4 regions of the Mesorhizobium sp. ISC15 genome follow, and region 3 is predicted to be linked to each of the others. Evidence: riboswitches for the same ligand, from Rfam matches in the RefSeq annotation. Region 3 holds a riboswitch; each other region holds the start of a gene.
What was found. Region 3 has a riboswitch for cobalamin ahead of RPG13_RS32860 (DUF1636 family protein). Riboswitches for the same ligand answer to the same signal wherever they lie in the genome.

Region 1: it holds a riboswitch for cobalamin, as region 3 does, so the genes downstream of both, RPG13_RS23920 (DUF1636 family protein) here and RPG13_RS32860 (DUF1636 family protein) in region 3, are expected to answer to the same signal.
Region 2: it holds a riboswitch for cobalamin, as region 3 does, so the genes downstream of both, RPG13_RS23705 (CbtB domain-containing protein) here and RPG13_RS32860 (DUF1636 family protein) in region 3, are expected to answer to the same signal.
Region 4: it holds a riboswitch for cobalamin, as region 3 does, so the genes downstream of both, RPG13_RS17135 (ABC transporter ATP-binding protein) here and RPG13_RS32860 (DUF1636 family protein) in region 3, are expected to answer to the same signal.

What each region holds. Positions count from the first base shown of each region.
Region 1 is NZ_JAVSPX010000001.1:4,979,506-4,984,884, reverse strand. It holds gene cobN (cobaltochelatase subunit CobN) at 1-1,642, opposite strand, end outside; gene cobW (cobalamin biosynthesis protein CobW) at 1,661-2,698, opposite strand; gene RPG13_RS23920 (DUF1636 family protein) at 2,695-3,129, opposite strand; cobalamin riboswitch at 3,168-3,371, opposite strand; gene RPG13_RS23915 (winged helix-turn-helix domain-containing protein) at 3,401-4,600, opposite strand; gene RPG13_RS23910 (NADH-quinone oxidoreductase subunit A) at 4,936-5,301, shown strand; gene RPG13_RS23905 (NuoB/complex I 20 kDa subunit family protein) at 5,292-5,379, shown strand, end outside.
Region 2 is NZ_JAVSPX010000001.1:4,934,477-4,939,855, forward strand. It holds gene cobO (cob(I)yrinic acid a,c-diamide adenosyltransferase) at 1-366, opposite strand, end outside; gene cobU (bifunctional adenosylcobinamide kinase/adenosylcobinamide-phosphate guanylyltransferase) at 368-865, opposite strand; gene RPG13_RS23700 (CbtA family protein) at 888-1,667, opposite strand; gene RPG13_RS23705 (CbtB domain-containing protein) at 1,683-1,862, opposite strand; cobalamin riboswitch at 1,900-2,092, opposite strand; gene RPG13_RS23710 (aromatic ring-hydroxylating oxygenase subunit alpha) at 2,233-3,420, shown strand; gene RPG13_RS23715 (DUF1624 domain-containing protein) at 3,496-4,500, shown strand; gene RPG13_RS23720 (methyltransferase family protein) at 4,497-4,988, shown strand; gene RPG13_RS23725 (MerR family transcriptional regulator) at 5,008-5,379, opposite strand, start outside.
Region 3 is NZ_JAVSPX010000002.1:5,691-11,069, forward strand. It holds gene istA (IS21 family transposase) at 1-302, opposite strand, end outside; partial or broken gene istA (IS21 family transposase) at 426-968, opposite strand; partial or broken gene RPG13_RS32855 (GTP-binding protein) at 954-1,580, shown strand; cobalamin riboswitch at 1,711-1,915, shown strand; gene RPG13_RS32860 (DUF1636 family protein) at 2,002-2,400, shown strand; gene RPG13_RS32865 (ABC transporter ATP-binding protein) at 2,400-3,191, shown strand; gene RPG13_RS32870 (ABC transporter substrate-binding protein) at 3,211-4,158, shown strand; gene RPG13_RS32875 (FecCD family ABC transporter permease) at 4,182-5,171, shown strand; partial or broken gene RPG13_RS32880 (SOS response-associated peptidase family protein) at 5,375-5,379, shown strand, end outside.
Region 4 is NZ_JAVSPX010000001.1:3,563,658-3,569,036, forward strand. It holds gene RPG13_RS17125 (bifunctional helix-turn-helix transcriptional regulator/GNAT family N-acetyltransferase) at 1-328, shown strand, start outside; gene RPG13_RS17130 (AraC family transcriptional regulator) at 571-1,404, opposite strand; cobalamin riboswitch at 1,702-1,905, shown strand; gene RPG13_RS17135 (ABC transporter ATP-binding protein) at 1,998-2,816, shown strand; gene RPG13_RS17140 (ABC transporter substrate-binding protein) at 2,813-3,781, shown strand; gene RPG13_RS17145 (FecCD family ABC transporter permease) at 3,811-4,797, shown strand; gene RPG13_RS17150 (MarR family winged helix-turn-helix transcriptional regulator) at 4,879-5,358, shown strand; gene RPG13_RS17155 (HlyD family secretion protein) at 5,355-5,379, shown strand, end outside.

The DNA.
Region 1 (5,379 bases), on a different contig from region 3:
CTTCTGCAACGCTTGTAGTTGGCGAAAGCCTCAAAGAGAGTTCAATCTCCCCCCTTGCGGGGGAGATGTCCGGCAGGACAGAGGGGGGTGCCTCGCGCAAACCTGTCTCATCTTCCGCCTTCCCCCATGCGGCCTCTAACGCGGCGATAGCCGCGGGCGGCACTTGATTCGAGAAGGTCAGATACTCCTTCAATGCCAACCCTTGGCCGCCTTTTTCCAGCCTATCCAGCAACGCGCGCGGCGTTTGCGGAATCCCTTCAACGGCGTAGCCCTGTTCCCTCAGGTCATGCAGCATGGCCAGCACGCTCGACGGCACGTCGAGGCCGACGGCGTAGCCGGTGCGGCCGGGGGCGCTCGGATAGTCGGGAATCAGGATGGCGAGCTTGCGCTGTCCGCGCGGCGTGCGCTGCAGGCGCACGAATGCTTCGACACGGTTCGCCACCTGCGCCACCCTATCTGGCTCCGGCCGGTTGGCGAAGGCGCGAAAAGCCAGCGCCGGGTCGGTTTCGCTCTCGCCTTTGAAGGAAATGGCGCCGGCGAGGATGCGGCCGTCGAGCTCGGGCAGCACGACATGCATGGCGAGGTCGGCGGGGGCGAGGCCGCGCTGGTTGTTTTGCCAGATGTCACGGCGTGTCGTCGCGACGATGACCTGGAACACCGGCACGCCGGCGCGGTCGAACAGGGTTTCAATGCCGGGCTCGGCACCGGAGGCGAAGGCCGTGGCGGTGATGATGGAAGCGGGCTTAAGCGTCGACAGCGCGGTTTCGACAAAGGCGAGCGAGGCCGGGTCCTTAAGACTGGAAACGAAGATGGGGACGGGGATCATGCCGCGCTGCCGTAGCGCTTCAACAAGCGCGTCGATTGGCGCGACATCAGCGGCAAGCAGCATCGAGCGATAGAAGAGAATTGGGATGATTGGCGCGTCGTCTCCCTCCCCCTCGAGGGGAGGGTGACCCGCCGGGCCGGGTGGGGTCGTTGCGGCAGTGCTCGACGTTTTTTTCTGTTGGCGCGCGTCAGAGGCGACCCCACCCCCGGCCTGCGGCCGGACCCTCCCCTCGAGGGGGAGGGGGACATCGCGCTCGACGACCCCCAGTCCCGGTTGATAGTAGCCCGCCTTTGGCACGCTGACAGGTTCAGCGACCGCCACACCTGATCCGGCGAGACTTGCCAGCTGATGCACCAGCGCCATCATATTCTCCGGCCCGCCTTCGCGGAAATAGCCGAGCAGCCCGTCCAATTCGTCGCGCGGCAGCGTCGAGCATTCGATTAGCCGCAGATCCTCGTCGCGGCATTCGCCGGGCAGCAGCGCCAGTTTTATGCCACGCGCGCGGGCGGTCGAGGCGAGCTGGTCGCAGCCGTAGCGCCACCAGTCGTAACCGCCGAGGATACGAACCAAAATAACCTTCGCGTGGCGGGCGACGCTGTCGATCCAGAGATCGACGGACATCGGATGGCGCAGATCGCGTAGAGCCGCCAGCCGCATCGACGGCAGGCGATCCGCGTCCGCCTTCCACGCCGCCGCCAAGCCGGCCAGATCGCTGTCGGTGAAGGACAGCGCCACGATATCCGCAGGCGTCTGCCTGAGATCGACAGGCTCGGCGAGATCGTCGAGCGAGGCGGATGTTGTGGTGAGGATGTGCATCGCGGCTCGTGCCTGAGGTCAGCCGGCGAGGATACGCTCGATTGCCGGGCGGTTCAGCCCTTTCAGGCCAATGACGACGAGGCGCGAGCGGCGGTCGTCGTCGGCGGTCCAGGCGCGGTCGTAATAGTGATTGACGCGCGGACCGACGGCCTGCAGCAACAGCCGCATCGGCTTGCCGCCGACCTCGACGAAACCCTTGACGCGCAAAACGTTTTCTTCCTCCGCCGCGGTGGCGACGCGCAAAGCCAGCTCATCGGGATTGGCGATCGACGGAATATCGATGACGAACGAGTCAAAATCGTCGTGCTCGTGGTCGAGCTCGTCGTCGTGATGGGTCTTGCGGTTCTCGATGTCGTCCTCGACGGCAAGGCCGAGGCCGAGCAGCACAGACGGATCGACCTTGCCCTGCGAGGTCGGCACGATCTTGACGGCGCGCGCGGTGTGCTCGCCGATGATGGCATTGGCGCGTGCTGAGCCGGCGGCGTCCATCAGGTCGCTCTTCGACAATATGATCAGGTCGGCGCAAGCCAGTTGGTCCTCGAACACCTCCTCGACCGGATCGTCGTGGTCGAGCGTCTCGTCCTGCGCGCGCTGCGCCTGCAGGGCGTCCATGTCGTTGGCGACGCGGCCATCAGCCAGCGCCGGTCCGTCGACGACGGCGATGACGCCGTCGACCGTCACCCGGCTCTTGACCGTCGGCCACTGGAAGGCCTGGACCAGCGGCTTGGGCAGAGCGAGGCCGGAGGTTTCGATCAGGATATGGTCGACCCTCGGCGTCAGCGACAGGATCTGATCGAGCGCCGGGACGAAATCATCGGCGACGGTGCAGCAGATGCAGCCATTGGCCAGCTCGACGATGTTCTCCTCCGGGCAGGTGTCGATGCCGCAGCCTCTCAGGATCTCGCCGTCGATGCCGATGTCGCCGAACTCGTTGACTATGATGGCCAGCCGCTTGCCCCCGGCGTTTTCGAGCAGATGGCGGATCAGCGTCGTCTTGCCGGCGCCGAGGAAGCCGGTGATGACGGTGCAGGGCACGCGGGAGACGGAAGCGTTCATATCTGGTCCTTCAAAAGGTCGAGGGGAGGGATGCGGGCGACGAGGCCGCGCTTCAGGCAATCGGGGCGGCCGCGCCATGGAATGAGGCCGTCGGTCGAGGTGGCGAAGAGCTTTGCGCCAGCGACGAGATCGGCGCCGCTTGTCGCGGTCAGGTCGCCGAAGACATAGCTCCAGCAGCCGTCGCGCAGGATCGCGGCGCTCAGCCGGCGCTTGCAGTTGCCGAGGCATTCGACGGTGCGGATGCGGATATTTTCGCCTGAAGCGGCGCGGCGCGTGTCTTCAGCAAGCAGTTCGCCGGCGCGGGGATGGCCATCGGAGCCGGTCTCATTGCGGCAGGAGGCGCAGATGATCACGGTAACGCCGGCCAAGGCATCACAATCGCCGGACAATACGCCCGCTGTCTCAGCCGAAAAACTGCTGTCGCGTTCCAAATCAGGCTCCTTGCCCGGAAAACCCGCCAGGCGATCGGATTCTTATGTCCTAGACGGCAGGTCTCCTGGCTCGCGGGTCATCGCCTTGGTGCCGCCTTCCCGGGACCGTCCCAGTGGTTTTCGGCCTTGGCTCGTCGCTTACAGTTGCGGGGACAGCCGCGGATTTGAAATCGGAATTTCGCACCGCATTCCCTCTTGGCTCCTCCCTTTGCCGAGAGGAGACCGTCTGGACCGGATTTAGGCTTGTGGAGGCAGTCGTGTCAACGCACGTCTACGAGGCGGCAATGTCGGCAAGGGGTTGGCCCAGGTCACCCGCAGGCGTCACCTCGATGCGTTCCAGGCCGAGCCAGCCCTGCATCAGCTTCAACTCCTCGAACAATTCATCGGCAGTTTGCGTCGGCGCGCCGGGCTCGGCATAGGCGGCATGGACGCGCAGCACGCCGGCGGGGCGGTCGGCCTTGAGGTCGAGGCGCGCCACGATCCTTTCGCCGAGCAGGAACGGCAGCACATAATAGCCGTATTGGCGCTTTTCGGCAGGGGTGTAGATCTCGATGCGATAGCGGAAGTCGAACAGCCTTTCCGTACGCGACCGCTCGAAGACGACAGGATCGAACGGCGCGAGCAGTGCGCGCGCCTCGATCCGGCGCGGAAAACGGGCGTCCTTGTGCAGATAGGCAGGCTTGTCCCAACCTTCGACGCGAACCGGCAAAAGATCACCTGCCTCGACCAGTTCCTCGATGCGGCCCTTGATGTCGGCGGGAGAGAGACGAAAATAGTCGCGCAGGTCTCCCGCTGTCGCGACGCCGTGGGCGCGGGCGGAGATGCGCAGCAATTCGCGATGCGCATCCTCAGGGGAGGGCACCGGCAAGCTGAGTATTGCCGGCGGCAGCACCCGTTCCGGCAGATCATAAAGCCGCTCGAAGCCACGACGTGATGCCGTGGTGATGCGGCCGGCCCAGAACAGCCATTCAAAAGCGTGCTTGGCGTCGCTCCAGCCCCACCAACCGCCGTTTCCCTTTTGGCCTTCGAGAGCCGACGCGGCGAGCGGGCCGCGCGATACAACCTCGCGATAAATGTCTTCAATGTAAGTGGTGCGTTCGCGCCCCCACTTGGCCAGCCCATTATACATTTCCTCGCCGCGCTCGGCCCGTTCCATGCGCCAGCGCATCAGCGGATAGGTTTCGACCGGTAGAAAAGAGGCTTCATGCGCCCAGTATTCGAAGACCGTGCGCTTGCGCGTCACGGCGGCGTTGTCGAGCAGCGCAAGCGGGTAGGGGCCAAGCCGCGAATAGAGCGGCATATAGTGGGCACGCACCACCGCACTGACGGAATCGATCTGCAGCAGGCCGGTACGGCCAAGCACACGGGCCAGATGGCGGCGATCGGGCGTGCCGTTAGGGCGAGGGTCGGCAAACCCCTGTGCGGCAAGCGCGATGCGCCGGGCCATGGCGAGCGAGATTTTTTCCTTCATGCAGACGGCACTCTGTTGGCGTTCGACCAAAGGTTGGGGCGATGATTCCGCGCCATGCTAGCAGGGTTTTGGCGGCATCTATGTCAGGAGAGAAAAGTGGAGTAAAAAGTGAAGGAAATCAAACAGGAGCAGATCGGACCAGTTTATCCGGATATGCCGTCCAGCACCGTGTTTTGAACAAGGTTTGACTTGCTTCGCCGAAAGGCCTGCGCTAACCCTCGCCGCGTTGCAGCATAGAGCCCCCTAAAACGGTTCAGTGGTTAAACTGTCACGCTTCCGCAAGTGGGTCCGGTGCTGTAATCAGAGTGGATTGGCCGCCAACGGAAAGCCGCAGCATGAACGCGTTGTTGAGTTCGTACCTGCCCATCGTCCTGTTCATCGGCGTGGCGCTGGTCGTCGGCCTGGCGCTGCTTGCCGCACCCTTCCTGGTGGCCTACCGCAACCCCGATCCGGAAAAGCTTTCCGCCTATGAATGCGGTTTCAACTCGTTCGACGACGCCCGCATGAAGTTCGACATCCGCTTCTATCTGGTGTCGATCCTGTTCATCATCTTCGATCTGGAAGTGGCCTTCCTGTTTCCATGGGCCGTGTCTTTCAGCCAGATCGGCATGCTCGGTTTCTGGTCGATGATGGTGTTTTTGGCGGTGCTGACCATCGGCTTTGCCTATGAATGGAAGAAAGGAGCGCTGGAATGGGATTGAGCGACAATTCCGGCACGCTCGTCGCGCCGAAGCCAAAAGGCATTCTCGACCCCAGCACCGGAAAGCCGGTGGGGGCGA
Region 2 (5,379 bases), on a different contig from region 3:
GAGCACCTTGGCCCAGGCAGCTTCGGCGGCAGCGATGTCGCGCTTCAGATCCTGAGTCTCCCAGGTAAAACCCTCGCCCATCGTGTGCCAAACGACCCGATCGCCGAAAACGGCAAAGGCGTCCTTCTCGCCGGTGTGCCATTTGCCCTTGATGAACTGGACGACGCCGACGCGCTTGCCGTAGCCGAGCATCCTCAGCGCCAGCCCGAAGGCAGCGGTGGTCTTGCCCTTGCCGGGGCCGGTGTTGACGATCAGCAGCCCCTTCTCGACGGTCTTTGCCGCGACCTCGGCGTCCTGCACCGCCTTGCGCTTGGCCATCTTGGCGCGGTGGCGTTCTTCGTCCTTGGGTTCGATAGTATCAGCCATGTCATTTCACCTTCAGCGGCAGTCCCGCCACCATCATCAGCACCGTATCGGCTATCGTCGCGACCTGCTGGTTGAGCCGGCCGGCGGCATCGCGAAACCGACGGGCGAGCGCATTGTCCGGCACGATGCCCTGGCCGACCTCGTTGGAGACCACGAGCCATGGCCCGCGCGGTCGCGACAACACATCGGCCAGCCCCCGGCATTCAGCCTCAATGTCATGTTCGGCCAGCATATGGTTGGTCAGCCACAGCGTCAGGCAGTCGATCAGGACAGGCCGGCCGTCAGGCAGGGCCTCGATCGCGCCGACGAGATCGAGCGGCGCATCGATGGTCGTCCAGCCCTCGCCGCGCCGCGATCGGTGCAGCGCGATGCGCTCGCGCATCTCGTCGTCATAGGCTTGCGCCGTGGCGATGTATGTCCACGGCGCCGGACAGGCCGTCACCAATCTTTCGGCATGCGCGCTCTTGCCGGAGCGCGCACCGCCGATGACCAGCGTCAGCGTCCCGCCGGAAGCAACGCGATCAGGCAAAGCTGTCGCGCAGGCTCGTCGCCGTGCCGGTCAAGCGGCCACGCACCACGCCGACGACGGCGCCGAGCACCAGCCAGAACACCAGATTGGTCAGCGTCACCGCCACCACGAACTGGTGATGCAGACCTTCCGGGATCGGCGACTCGAAATTGTCGGGCTGCGGCGCGCCGACGATATGCGGCGCCACGATCAATGCCACGGCAAGCAGCGCCAGCGGCAGCGACTTGCGGAAGGCAAGCAGGCCGAGACCGGCCGCTGTCGCCACCACTGTCGCCATCCACCAGATCTGGCGCTGGGCGAGATCGGCGGCCGGCATCGCCGGCAGTTCGGGCGGCAGGCCAAGGTTCGGAGCCAGCGTGAACACGGCAAAGCCAGCGAGCCCCCAGAACAGGCCCTGACGCCAATTGCCGATGCCGCCGGCAAACTCCGAAGCGGCGACCAGGATCAGAGCAAAGCCGATGCCGGTAACGACATTGGCAGCGATATTGAAGACGAAACGCTCGAAGCCATCGGCCGGCGCCCAGCCTTCGTCTTCCGGAGCGGCAGCTTCAGCCGGTGCGGCGCTGCTCATAGCAGTCGTGCTCATTGCGTTTTCGGCAGGTGCTATCGGCGCCGCGGCATGGTCATGCGCGTGGCCGCCGCCGGCCTGCTCGTAGACTTCCGCCTTCAGGATGAGCGGCACGGTGGCATAGGCCTGCATGCAGGCGAGGACGACGCCGGCCACAAGCCCTGCGATCGCCGCGATGAACACGACGTTGCGAAACAATGTCATGATGTCAGCCCCTCGTCAGTGGCAGGGAAACGCCATCGAATGGCGATAGTCGTGAGCGGCATTGTGGACCGCATCGATATGCGAGAAGCCGACAAAGCCCATGACGAAAATGCCGAGAAATGCAGCAAGCGCCAGCTGCAAGAAGCGCGACTGCGAGGAGACGGAAGCGCCGAGCGAGACGGAAGCGGTATTCATGTCTTGTCCTTTCGCCCTCCACCCGAGGGCATAGAAGTCAGTTCTCCTGTCGCCGGCAGGTCTCCTGGCTCGCGGATCAGCGCCCTTCCCCACCTTCCCGAAGAAACTCTTCAGTGGCATATGGAGAGGACTACCGCACACAGTTGCGGGGGCAGCCACGGCATTGGGCAAATTTTGCCCTCACCGCATTCCCTCTTGGTTCCAAAGGAACCGACGACGGCTGCGACTATAGGCAGAATCGTAACGCCCGGCAAACCAAATTCCGCCAGCTACCAGCGCGAATGCGCCGTCTTGGCAGGCCAGCCAGCCGGCGCCGTGATTGACAATTTTCGCGGCCGGGTGTCGGCTGGAGCATCACAGGAAGCCGGTCATGCAACCCAGCCCGAGCGAGCACGATCCCTATAACGGTTTGACGCGACTTGAACCGACGCTGCCGTCGTCGGCGTACTGGGACATCGACGCCCATCAGCGCGATCTCGACGCCATCTGGTATCGAAGCTGGCTGCTCGTCTGCCGCGAGGCCGACCTTGCCCAGCCGCTGGCGTTCAGGACATTCCGTGTCGGCACGCAGGAGATCGTCGTGCTGCGCGACGAGACCGGCGAGCTGCGCGCCTTCCATAACACCTGCCGGCATCGCGGCTCGCAGCTCTGCCAGGCGAGCGAAGGACGGCTGAAGGCGCGGCTCATCACCTGTCCCTATCACGCCTGGTCCTATTCGCTGCGTGGCGATCTCGTGCGCGTGCCGTCGAAATCGCTACCTGAAGGCTTCGACAAGGCCGATCATCCGCTCTATCGGGTCGCACTGTCGGTGTGGCGCGGTTTCGTCTTCGTCAATCTCAGGGAAGACGCCGCCGGTTCGGCCGAAACATCCTTCGATCCCGCATCCGGCAATCTCGCCAACTGGCCGCTGGAGACGCTGGTGTCGGGCCATGTGCTGCGCAAGGTGATGGACTGCAACTGGAAGATTTTCTGGGAGAACTTCAACGAGTGCCTGCATTGCCCGGGCGTTCACAAGGACCTGTCTCGGCTGGTGCCGATCTATGGCCGCGGCCTGATGGGGCGGCACGACGACCCGGAATGGGCCCGTTACGCCGACAATGACGCGCCGGAGTTTTCCGGTGGCCTGCGGGCCGGAGCCGAGACCTGGTCGCGCGACGGGCGCGTCCACGGCCCGGCCTTTCCCGAGCTGACGTCCGCCGAGCGTACCGCCGGGCAGACCTATGCCACCAATTTGCCGTCGATGTTCATCGTCGGCCATGTCGATTATGTCCGCACCGTGCGGCTGGTGCCGCTCGGCCCGGAGCAGACCGAACTGACCGCCGAATGGCTTTTTTCGCCCGAAGCGCTCGCCGATCCAACGGCTGATATCGACAACATCGTCGCCTTCGGCAGGCAGGTGCTGGAGGAAGACGCGGATATCTGCGAGGTCAACCAGAAGGGCCTGCGCTCGATGCGCCACGAGGCCGGCGTGCTGATGCCCGAGGAATATGAATTGCATCGCTTCCACAACTGGGTGCGCGAACGCCACAGCGCTTTCACCGACGCCCTGAACATCTGAGAGGTTTGGCCCGCCTTCTTTTGTCCGGGGCAACCGTGATAGTCGTCTTGCAGTGCTGAATCAGATTGCGAGACCATGAGCATCCTTACGCCAGTCGCCCCCGTTCAGGATCAATCGAAGACGAAGCGCATTATCGCCATCGACGTCGCACGCGGCATCGCCTTGCTTGCCATGGCGAGCTACCATTTCACCTGGGATCTCGAATTCTTCGGCTACACCGATCCCGGCCTGACCGCCTTCGGCTGGTGGAAGTTCTACGCGCGCTGCATCGCTTCGACCTTCCTGTTTCTGGTTGGCGTCAGCCTGTTCCTCGCCCATGGCAAACAGATCCGCTGGAACGGCTTCTGGAAACGCTTCGCCATGGTCGCCGGGGCGGCGCTCGCCATATCGGCCGCCACAAGGTTTGCCACGCCCGACAGCTTCATCTTCTTCGGCATCCTGCACGAGATCGCGCTGGCCAGCCTGCTCGGCCTGGCGTTTCTGCGGCTGCCGGCGCTGCTGACGCTTGTCGTCGCGGCTTTCGTCATCACCGCTCCGCTCTATCTCAGGTCCGGGATCTTCGACCATCCGGCCCTGTGGTGGGTCGGCCTGTCGGCAACCAATCCACGCTCCAACGATTATGTCCCGCTGTTGCCGTGGTTCGGCGCCGTGCTTGCGGGCATCGCGGCGGCAAAGCTCAGCTCCGCCTCCGGCATGCTGACGCGGCTGGCGAGCGTCACGCCTGCCCGCTGGACAAATCCGCTGGTCTTTATCGGCCGGCACAGCCTCGCCTTCTATCTGATCCACCAGCCGGTGCTGATCGGCTCGGTCTGGCTGTTTTCGCAGATCATGCCGGCACCGGTCGAAACCAGGCAGGTGACCTTCCTGAAAGAATGCCAGATGTCGTGCGAGCAATCGCGCGACACGGAGTTCTGCTCCAGCTATTGTGTGTGCATGCTCGATACGCTCGAGGGCGAGGCGACGCTTGATCGGCTCTACAGCAACGACCAGGCTGCAGACTGGAAGGCACATCTCGACGAGCTCGCCGGCGCCTGCACAGCCAAAGCCGACAGCACTTTGATGGAGGGAGGAGCACAATGACCGACCATCAGCCTAAACCGGGGCAGCCTAAACCGGGGTTTATACCGTGGCCGCCACTGATCTATCTCGCAGCCATCGCCGTCAGCATCGCGCTTGGCTTGCTCTATCCGCTTCCATGGATCGGCGGCCTTCTAGGCGACATCCTGTTCGCGGCCGGCTGGGTGGCATTGTTCGGCGTCGTCGCACTCTGGTTCACGGCGATCCGCACCATGATCCGGGCAAAGACGACGCTCCACCCAAACGCCGTGCCGGACCACCTGGTCACATCAGGCCCTTTCGCCGTCAGCCGCAACCCGATTTATCTGGCCAACACGCTGCTGCTGATCGGCGTGGCCCTTGTCTCGGGGATTGTATGGTTCCTGCCGCTGGCGATCATCGCGGCCTTCGCAACGCAGAAGATGGCGATCGAAGGCGAGGAGAAAGTCCTGGCGACGAAATTCGGCAAGAAATACCGGGATTACGCGAAAAAGGTGCGGCGCTGGATTTGAGGCGTGCGGCAAAGGCCACTCAAGTGTTGACGCCGAGCTCCACCAGTCGCTCGACGCAGGATTCCTCAGCCTGGTCGAGCTCGGCCAGGGTCTCTTCGAGGTCCCGGCGCTTCTGGCGCAGATCCTCTCGCTTTTCCTCGATGCGCTTGATCATCAGATTGAGTTGACCGACCTCCCCGGGCGGCTCCTTGTACATCTGGATGATTTCGCGGATTTCGTTGATCGAAAAGCCGAGCCTCTTGCCGCGCATGATCTGGCGGATGAGATGCCGGTCCGACGGGCGAAACAGCCGCGTGCGGCCGCGCCGTACCGGCTGCACCAGCCCCTCGTCCTCATAGAAGCGCAGCGTCCGCGTCGAAACATCGAATTCGCGGGTCAGTTCTGTGATCGA
Region 3 (5,379 bases):
GCCGGGGCTGGATAGGCGCTCTTCCAGAACCGCTCGATGGAGCGGAGGCTGCCATCATAGCCATGTTCCACGCACAACCATTCGTGAAGCGCAGCAAGGTTGAGTGCGACGCTCGTTTGCTGGGAGCGCCAGTGCTCGATCGCCTCGCGCAACGCTTCAGCCTTGAAAGGCTGCCGTGAACGACCGTCCACCGCGCCGGTCTTCATCCGGGCCACGTGGTAACGGACCGTTCCCTCAGTCACTCCAAGAAGACGAGCAATCTCGCTCTTCGCTGTGCCCCGCGCCAATGCCTTGATTGCCATGCGCGCCTCCAGGTCGAGCCGCCTCATCTGCCCCTCCAGATCCCTCAAAGGTCTGGAGCAACAAGATCAGCCGAAGACGACTGCTCGTAAATCTGGATGTCGCCTTATCCTTCACATCGCACGTCGCCCTACACCATAGGCCCGCATGATCCGCCCATTGAGATCGGCGACCAGCTCACCGATCGCCTGATTGAGTTCAACCAGGCTGAAGAAGCGGCGGTTGCGAAGGCGCGCCAGCACCCATCTCTGGGCAATTTGGACCGAAACTTCGACTTTTGCCTTATCGCGGGCCTTGTACGGCCGGGCTGGCAGGATTGTGGTGCCATAGTGCCGGGCCATATCCTGGTACGTACGGTTGAGGCCGGGATCATAGCGGTCGGGGTTGGTCACAGCCGCCTTGAGATTGTCGCAGACCGTGATGGTCGCCACTCCGCCGAAGGCGGCGAACATGCCGACATGGCAGCCGATCCAGTCGCCCAGCCCTTCGCTCGGCCGAGCCTCGCAGTAAACATAGCTGGAGGCTCCCAATGCGCCGACGAACAACTTCATAGCCTGAGCTTCGCCCGTTATCGGGTCGACGATATCGATGGTGTCGCCGGCGTAGTCGACAAACACCTTCTCACCGGCGGCGTGGCGTTGGCGCATCGTTGGCGACACGCGCTGCTTCCGATCGTGCGCTCGCTCAATCCCGACGCCGAACTGATCGAGACAGATTTCGCTCGGGTCCCGCTGGACAAGGTTCTGAACACAGGCCGTTTTGATTTCGAGAAGGCCGAGCAGCATCCGCTCTGGTTCAAGGAACTGAACGGCTTCAAGGACCACGTGCCCGAGACCGAAGAATACGGCATCCGCTCATTCGTCTATCGCGAGCGCCGCCCCTTAGATCCGATGAAGCTCAAGGCCTTCATCAACAAGTCCTGGCCCGGCATTGTGCGAGCGAAGGGCTTCTTCTGGCTGGCAACGCGTCCGCACTATGTCGGCGAAATCAGCCAAGCAGGAGCACTGATCCGCACCGGCAAGCGCGGTCTTTGGTGGGCCTCCGTACCGAAGAACCAGTGGCCGGATCATCCGGAATGGAAGGCCGCAATGAAACCTTATCTCGACCCGATCTGGGGAGACCGAAGGCAAGAGATCGTTTTCATCGGCTGCGACCCGATGGATGAACGCCAAATCCGCTCCGACCTCGATGCCTGCCTCGTCAAGGAAAAGAACTTCATACCCGGCCACTGGCGCGATCTTCCGGATCCATTCCCGAGCTGGGAAAGGCAGGCTGCATGAGCGCTGACGCTCTAGCTGGGTTTCCGACTGAAAATGTTGGCAACGCAGTCCACTGGTTGGCTGCCAGGCACTGTGCGGATGTCCAGTTCGCGACTGCGATGAACCGCCGTTGCAACGACGTGTCGACTCCAATAGCCTTCTTCGCGATGGTTCCGCGGTGCGCAAGCGCCGGGGTGAAAAGGGAACATGGTGAAGCCTTTCAGGCCAATGCCATGGCTGCCCCCGCAACTGTAAGCGGCGAGCAAAATCCGACACGCCACTGGCCGGAAGGCCGGGAAGGCAGGATGGCGCTGAGACCCGCGAGCCAGGAGACCTGCCATCAGCGAGAATTGACCGGACGGGGTGTGCCGGGAGGAAGCTCGAAGGCGGCCTCAATCCGTCATGCGCGCCATCCTTCCGTGCCTTGAAGAGGAGGTGACGGATGGAGAGCGTCGATTTAGGGCACAGTCCCGAGCACAGCATCATCGTCTGCATCCGCTGCCCCGGCCGGCGTGCGATTGACGGGAACCCCGGCTTGCGACTGATATCTATGCTGAATGCCGTACTGGACGGGGAGCCGGGCCGCCGGTTCCACATAGCCGAAGCCGACTGCATGGCCGGATGCGACAGACCGCTGACCGTTGCCTACACAGCCGGCGGCAAGGCCAGCTACCTCTTCGGCGACATCGATTCGGACCGTGACGCTCCCCACCTGATCGACTTCGCACACCTCTATCATGGGCTGCCGAATGGTTGGTGCAGGGAGGGCGAGCGTCCCCTTGGTCTCGCCGGCAAGACGCTGGCGCGCATTCCTGCGGTCCTCGCCGCGCGGGTCGCGTGATGAGCACCGTCATGCTCGAGGCGCACGATGTCGGTTTCCGTTCCCTGGCAGGGCAAAGCCTGGTCGAGGATGTGAGCCTGAGGGTGGAGGCGGGCGACCGGCTGGCAATCATCGGGCCGAACGGCGCCGGCAAGACGACGCTGCTCAGGATGCTCGCGGGAATGGTTCGGCCGGGTTTGGGTGAGATCAGGCTTGGAGGCCGCCGTCTCGACCATCTCGCCGCTATCGATCGTGCCCGCAAGATCGCCGTGGTCGGCCAGTCTGACCAACCGGATCCGCGCCTTGCGGTGATAGACTATGTCGAGCTTGGCAGGGTTCCGCATGTCGGCTTGCGGAGAAGGAGCGAGGAACGCGACATTGTCGTCGAGGCTCTGAAGCGGACGGGCATGTTGAAAATGCTTGACCGCGTGATCGGCTCGCTGTCGGGCGGGGAGCGCCAGCGTGCCCAGATCGCCCGCGCCATCGCGCAGGAGCCGAAGGTTCTTTTCCTTGACGAGCCCACCAACCATCTCGACCCCCGGGCGCGGGCGGAGATTCTGGAACTGGTCGCGGAACTGGGTGTCGCGGTTGTCGCCGTCCTGCATGATCTGTCGCTTGTCGCTCCGTTCGCCTCCCGTGTCGCGGTGATGAACGGGGGACGTCTGGTTGGCCTCGATTCACCGGCCAGGACGCTGACGCCGGCCCTCGTTCGCGAAGTCTTTTCCGTCGACGTGCTGCGTCTGCCGCACCCCGTGGAGGACCGTGAACTCACGATCTTTGACATTCCCATCCGCCTTTCCGTCTACCCCTGATCCACTGGAGGATTTGCACTTGAAACGTCTTCTCATCTGTCTTGCCGCTACGCTTGTCACCTCCGCCGGCTGGGCCTTCCCGGTGACCGTCGACAGTTGCGGCACGCCGCTGACTTTCGATGCTGCGCCGAAGCGCGCCGTTATCCATGACCTCAACATGACCGAAATGGCCTTTGCGCTCGGCCTGCAGCCCTCCATCGTCGGCCTGACCGGCATTACGGGCTGGTACAAGGTCGGGCCTGAGTTCACGGCCGAACAGGGCTCGATCCCCGAGCTTGCTCCCAAATATCCGACGCTGGAGAACCTGATTTCGGTCGAGCCCGACTTCTTCTTCGCCGGCTGGTATTACGGTATGAAGCCGGGCGGCGATGTGACACCCGACACGCTTTCCCCGCACGGTATCAAGACACTGGTGCTGACCGAAAGCTGCGTCCATCTCGACAAGAACCGGCCGGCTTCGTCGATGGACCTGCTCTATGGCGACGTGGAAAAGCTCGGCAAAGTCTTCGGCAAGGAAGTCGAGGCAGGAAAACTGGTCGCCGGCTGGAAAGAGAGGCTTGCCGACATCACGGCCAAGGTCGGAGACAACAAGGGCACGCGGGTGTTCCTCTACGATTCCGGCGAGGACAAGCCTTTCACCGCCGGCAAGTTCGCCATCCCGACTGCCATGATCTCGGCCGCGGGCGGCGAGAACATCATGGCCGACATGGAGACGAGCTGGGGCAACGCGGATTGGGAAACGGTTGCCACCCGCAATCCAGAGTTCCTGATCCTGCTCGATTATCAGGACGATGCCGGTTACCAGAAACTGCTCGATTTCCTGAAGGCGCATCCGGCGATGAAGGAGACCGATGCGGTGAAGAACGAGCGCTTCGTAGCACTACGCTATGCCGAGCTGACGCCCGGTCCAGCCAATATCGAAGCGATCGACAAGATCGCCAAGGCGATGCATCCCGAAGCCTTCTGAGCGTGACGCCCAGATTCTATGGCATGGCGATCGGCACAGGCGTCGCGACGGCGATCGTTCTTGCGCTTCTGTCGATCGCCTGGGGCTCGACGCTCATCCCGCTGCGAGACGTAGTAGCTTCGCTGGCCTATGCGACAGGACTCGGCGGTGAAGCACCCTCGGGCCCGGTGGGAAAGATCGTCGTGGACCTGCGTCTGCCGCGGACGCTGCTGGCGATCTGCGTGGGGACAGGCCTCGGCGTGGTCGGCGCGCTGCTCCAGACCGTCACACGCAACGATCTCGCGGATCCCTTCCTGTTCGGCCTGTCGTCGGGGGCGGCAGGCGCGGTGTCGGTCATCACCGTGTTCGGTGACCACTTCGGCACCTGGACTCTGCCGATCGCCGCCTTCACCGGCGGCATGCTTGCGGCCATCATCGTCTTGCTGCTGGTCAGCCGCATCCATGGCCAGGGGCCGGAGCGGCTGATCCTTGCCGGGCTCGCCGTCTCCTTCCTGTTCACTGCGCTCACCAACTATCTGGTCTTCTCCGGCGACCAGCGCGCGGCGCATTCCGTGCTGTTCTGGACCATGGGCGGACTCGGCCTTGCCCGCTGGGACAATATCGGGCTCGCATCACTTGGTGCCGCGGGTGTCGTCGTCTTCGCGCTAGGCAACCACCGCAAGCTCGATGCTTTCCTCGCCGGAGAGAACACGGCCGAGAGCCTCGGCGTGCAGGTGGCTCGCTTCCGTATGCTCACCTTCGTGGTAGCCGCATTCGCGTCCGCCATTCTGGTCGCGGTGGCGGGCGTCATCGGCTTCGTTGGCCTGATGATTCCGCACCTCGCCCGCCGTGTGGCAGGCCAGTTGCATCTGCGCCTGGTCGTCGCCTGTGCGGTGTTCGGAGCAGTGTTGCTTCTTGCCAGCGACCTCTTCGCCCGAACCCTGCTTCCGCCGCAGGAACTGCCGATCGGCATCGTGACGAGTTCCATTGGCGCATTCTTCGTGGTTTCGATGCTCATCAACAACCGGCTTTGACGTCGCGGATACAACCGGGGAAGGTCGACGCTATTCGCACCGCCGTTCTTGATGCTCGTCCTCGGGACGAGCATGCACAAGATCTGGTCCAGCTTACAACGAAGGTCCGCCGTGCTGCGCTCTTTTGAATGGCTCCGCACGGCCGCACGGCGGACCTCACTGCAGCGCCGGTTCCAAAAGTGTTGCATGTCCACATAACTGCGTTCAC
Region 4 (5,379 bases), on a different contig from region 3:
GAAATGGGAGCGCAGCTGGATCGCCGAGCGGGACGGGGACGTCGTCGGCTCGGTCTTCGTCGTGCGCCAGTCGGACACGGTGGCGAAGCTGCGCCTGCTCTATGTCGAACCCTCGGCGCGCGGTCTCGGCATCGGCAAGCGGCTGGTCGAGGAATGCATCGGCTTTGCCCGCGCGAAGGGATACAAGACGCTGACGCTGTGGACCAACGACGTGCTCACCTCAGCGCGCCGCATCTACGAGGCATCAGGATTCAAGCTGGCCGACGAGGAGCGCCATCACGCCTTCGGCAAGGATCTGGTCGGCCAGAACTGGAACCTGGAGCTGTAACGTCTTTCCCTTCTCCCCTTGTGGGAGAAGGTGGATCGGCGCGCAGCGCCGAGACGGTTGAGGGGTGCTGGACGGAACGCCATCGGCGCCAGGCTGGAGCACCCCTCATCCGTCGCCTTCGGCGACACCTTCTCCCACAAGGGGAGAAGGCAAAAACCGGGCGGAGCGCGCCTCGACAATGATCTCCAACACAAGCTGGAAGCATCATTTGTCTGAAGCAATTGCCCTTGGCTGGCCGCGCTTCACCCCTTCACCGGTATCCAGATTTCCAGCCCGCCATTGCCGCTGCGTGGATCGAATTCGGGGCCGTAGCGCTCGAATTCGGGCGCATCGGCGATCTCGTGCCCGGAGGCCGGCAGCCATTTGTTCCAGATCGTGTTGACCGTGCGGCGGATGGTCGAGATGTGGTCACGATGGGCGAACACGGCGTATTTCTGCGCCGGCACGCGCACGCGCGAAAACTCCCTCGGCAGGTCCGAAAAATCGGACACCTCGACGCCGGCGATGTAGTCGAAATTGCCGGTGTCGTCGCCGTTGACGCAGACGCCATAGGCGACGTCGCCGATCTCGCCTGGAATATTGCCGATATACGGGCCGAACCGCTGCCATTGCATCGGGATGCCGGCGCTGGTTTCGCAGCTGTAGCGTTCGCCGAGACCGGCGATGAGAAACGGCCGGCTGGTCTCAAAACGCGGCGGCTCGAGATTGGTGAGGAAGGACTGGTCCATCAGGATCGGCTCCACGAGAGCGAGATTGTCGAGCGAGCCTTGCGCGCGCACCAGTTCCGGCGTGGTGCCGAATTGGTCGCGGAAGGCGCGGGTGAAGGCCTCATGCGAGGCGTAGCCGGCGTCGAGCGCGACCGAGAGGATGTCGGGTGCGCCGGCGGCGAGCCTGCGCGCCGCTTCGGTCAGCCGGCGAGAACGCATGTAGCCCATCACCGAACGGCCGGTCGCAGCCCCAAAGGCCCGCGTCACGTGAAAGCGCGACACGCCGCTGCTCTTGGCGACATCGGCGAGCGAGACGGATTCCGGCAGATGGCTTTCGACGAACCACAGCGCTTTCTCGGTCGGGTTCATATGGCTCCTCGCATTTGGCCCAGTCTTCGCATTTGGCCCAGTCTTCGCATTTGGCAAAGTCATGGTGCCGCTTCCTGGTGGAGGCAGTTTGATCGAAATTGCGCACCGCGCAAATCGCGAGCGACGGCGGCCGGCAAGTCGAAGGCGTCGGGCGAAAGAGCTTGACAGGAGCAAGCGGCGTCTTTTAAATGGTAACGTTATTACATAACGAGATTCGTATGGCTCTTTCTGACAAGACCCTTCGCTCCAGCGGCTGTTTCAACCCTGGAAATTTATTGCGCTGTGATTGGCGGAAAACTAGGGTGCCTGGGTGATGGTCCCCGAGTCGAAAGGCAAGGGGTGAAAAGGGAACACGGTGAGATCTTCGGATCGAGGCCGTGGCTGCCCCCGCAACTGTAAGCGGTTAGCAAAATCCGAAATGCCACTGGCCGGCAAGGCTGGGAAGGCAGGATGGCGCAAAGACCCGCGAGCCAGGAGACCTGCCATCAGCATGAGTTGACCGGACGGGGTGTGCCGGGAGGAGACGTGGACATCGGTCTTGTCGGCCGGTCCGTCCAGCTTCCTTCCGTCGCCATTGAGAAAGTGACGGTAAGTTGGACGCCTCCCAGCCTCTTCTTGAAGCGCGTGAGCTGAGCGCGACGGCGAATGGCCAATGCCTGGTCAGCGCGGTCAGCCTTTCGGTGGCGGCGGGCGATCGCCTCGCAATCATCGGTCCCAACGGCGCCGGCAAGACGACGCTGTTGCGCATGCTATGTGGCACCCTGCGGCCAAGCGCGGGAGATGTGAGATTTTCCGGACGCCGGCTGGAGACGTTTTCGGCCGCCGAGCGGGCGCTGCACATGGCTGTCGTCGGCCAGACCGATCAGCCTGATCCGCGGCTTGCCGTGATCGACTACGTCGAGCTTGGCCGCGTCCCGCATGCCGGCTTGCGACGGAGGAGCGAGCAACGCGACATCGCCGTCGAAGCGCTTCGCAGAACCGGCCTGCTGCCGCTGCTCGGCCGCACGATCGGCTCGCTATCGGGTGGCGAGCGGCAACGCGCCCAGCTGGCACGCGCCGTTGCCCAGGAGCCAAAAATCCTGTTCCTCGATGAACCGACCAATCATCTCGATCCGCGCGCCCGCAGCGAGCTTCTCGAACTCGTGTCGCAGTTTGGCATGACCGTCGTGGCGGTGCTTCATGATCTGTCGCTGGTCACGCCATTTGCCACCAGGGTCGCGGTGATGAACGAGGCCCGCCTGCAGGCGTTTGCCGGTCCGCGCGAGGCGCTGACCAAGCAGTTGATCCGCCAGATTTTCGGCGTCGACGTGCTTCGGCTGCGCCATCCCACCGAAGACCGCGAACTCACGGTATTCGACGTTCCGAACCGTGCCTCTTCACATTCCGATTTGACCAAGGAGCAATATTCGTGAAACGCCTCGCATTGTCTTTCGCCTCCCTCCTGTTTGCCCAGACCGCCTTCGCTTTCCCGGTGACCGCCTTTGCTTTCCCGGTAACTGTAGACAGCTGCGGCACGCCGCTGACGTTCGACGCCGCGCCGAAGCGCGCCATCATCCAGGATATGAACATGGCCGAGATGGCCTTCGCGCTGGGGCTGCAACCGTCGATCCTCGGCCTGACCGGCATCACCGGATGGTACAAGGTCGGTCCGGAATTCAAGGCCGAGCAGGGCTCGATCCCGGAACTCGCGCCGAAATATCCGACACTTGAAAACCTCGTCGCGGTCGAGCCCGATTTCTTCTTCGCCGGCTGGTATTACGGCATGAAGCCGGGCGGCGAGGTGACGCCCGATACGCTGGCGCCGCACGGCATCAAGACGCTGGTGCTGACGGAAAGCTGCGTCCATCTCGACAACAACCGCCCCGCCGCCTCGATGGACCTGCTCTACGACGACATCGAAAAGCTGGGCAGGATTTTCGACAAGGAAGCCGAGGCGAAAAAACTTGTTTCGGACTGGAAAGCGCAACTCGCCGATATCACGGCGAAGGTTGGCGACCACAAGGGAACGCGCGTATTTCTTTACGACTCCGGCGAAGACAAACCCTTCACATCAGGCAAGTTCGCGATCCCCAGCGCCATGATCGCCGCTGCCGGCGGCGACAACATCATGGCCGACATGCAGACGAGCTGGGGCAATACGGATTGGGAAACGGTCGCCTCCCGCAATCCGCAGTTCCTGATCCTGCTCGATTACCAGGACGGTGGCGGCTACAGGAAACTGCTCGATTTCCTCAAAGTTCATCCGGCGATGAAGGAAACCGACGCGGTCAGGAATGAGCGCTTCGTCGCGCTGCGCTATGCCGAGCTGACGCCCGGGCCAGCCAACATCGAGGCGATCGGCAAGATCGCCAGGGCGATGCACCCGGAAGCTTTCTGAGCTTGCGCCGCAGGGCGTTCGAATTGGCAATGATAGCAGGAGCAGTGGCGATTGCCACTCTTGCACTGCTGTCGATCGCCTATGGATCGACGGTCATAGCGTTGAGCGACGTGGTTGCCGCGCTCGGACATGCGGCCGGACTGGACGGAGACATCGTGCCCGGTCCGGTCGGCAAAATCGTTGTCGATCTCAGGCTGCCGCGCACGATCATGGCCATCTGTGTCGGCGCCGGGCTGGGCGTCATCGGCGCGCTGCTGCAGACGGTAACGCGCAACGACCTCGCCGATCCGTTCCTGTTCGGCCTGTCGTCCGGTGCCGCGGCCGGCGCGGTTTCCGTTATCACCATTTTTGGCGACCATTTCGGCATCTGGACGTTGCCGGTCGCTGCCTTCACCGGCGGCATTTTGGCCGCCGGCATCGTGCTGTTGCTGGTTTCGCGGGTGAGGGGGCAAGGCCCCGAACGGCTGATATTGGCCGGGCTTGCCGTATCGTTCATGTTCACCGCCTTGACCAACTATCTCGTCTTTGCCGGTGACCAGCGCGCCGCCCACTCGGTGCTGTTCTGGACGATGGGCGGGCTCGGGCTGGCGCGGTGGGACAATGTCGGACTGGCTGCTCTGGGCGCAGGCACCATCCTTGTGTTCGGACTTTGGAACCACCGTCGGCTCGACGCTTTCCTGGCCGGCGAAAACGCCGCCGAAAGCCTCGGCGTGCCGGTTGCGCGGATGCGCAGGACGACATTTCTCGTCGCTGCTTTCTCGACGGCGATCCTCGTCTCGGTGGCAGGCGTCATAGGTTTCGTCGGTCTGATGATCCCGCATCTGTCCCGGCCCCTGGCCGGCCCGTTGCACCTGCGCCTGATTGCAAGCTGCGCCCTCTTTGGAGCGGTGCTGTTGCTGGCAAGCGACCTTCTAGCCCGCACGCTGCTGCCGCCGCAGGAACTGCCGATCGGCATCATCACCAGCTCGGTCGGCGCTTTTTTCGTGGTCACGATGCTCATTCGCAATCGTTCCTGATGTGACTGCCATCCACACTTGCCGGCTTCTGGCATAATGCCGCATCTTGAATAGTAAGCACGCTTATAATATATGCCGCTCATGGTTTCCGACGGCATCGATAGATTGGGCTTTTTGATCCACGACGTGCAGCGCCTGATGCGCAAGCGCTTCGAGGCGAAGGCCAGCGGGCTCGGCCTTTCCTCGGCGCAATGGCGGCTTATGGTCCGCGTCGCCAAGGAAGAAGGCATCACGCAAGCGCGGCTCGCCGAGCTTCTCGAGATCGAGCCGATCAGCGTGTCGCGCCTGGTCGACCGCATGGAGGAGAGCGGCTGGATCGAGCGCCGTTCCGACGCCACCGACCGCCGCGTCCGCATGATCTTCCCGACCGCCAAAGCGAGCGAGGCCTACGCAGAGATCAAGAGCCTTGCTGGCGAAGTCTATGAGGAATCGCTTACCGGCGTGTCGCTCGAAGATCGCCGCATCCTGATCAAGGGTCTGGAGGCAATGGCCAAGAACCTGGCGGACGGCGAGACGGCGTCCGGCGAAAAAGTCAAAGGTGCAGAAGGCGCAGCAGCATGAACGCGGTAGCCAAGGTAGATG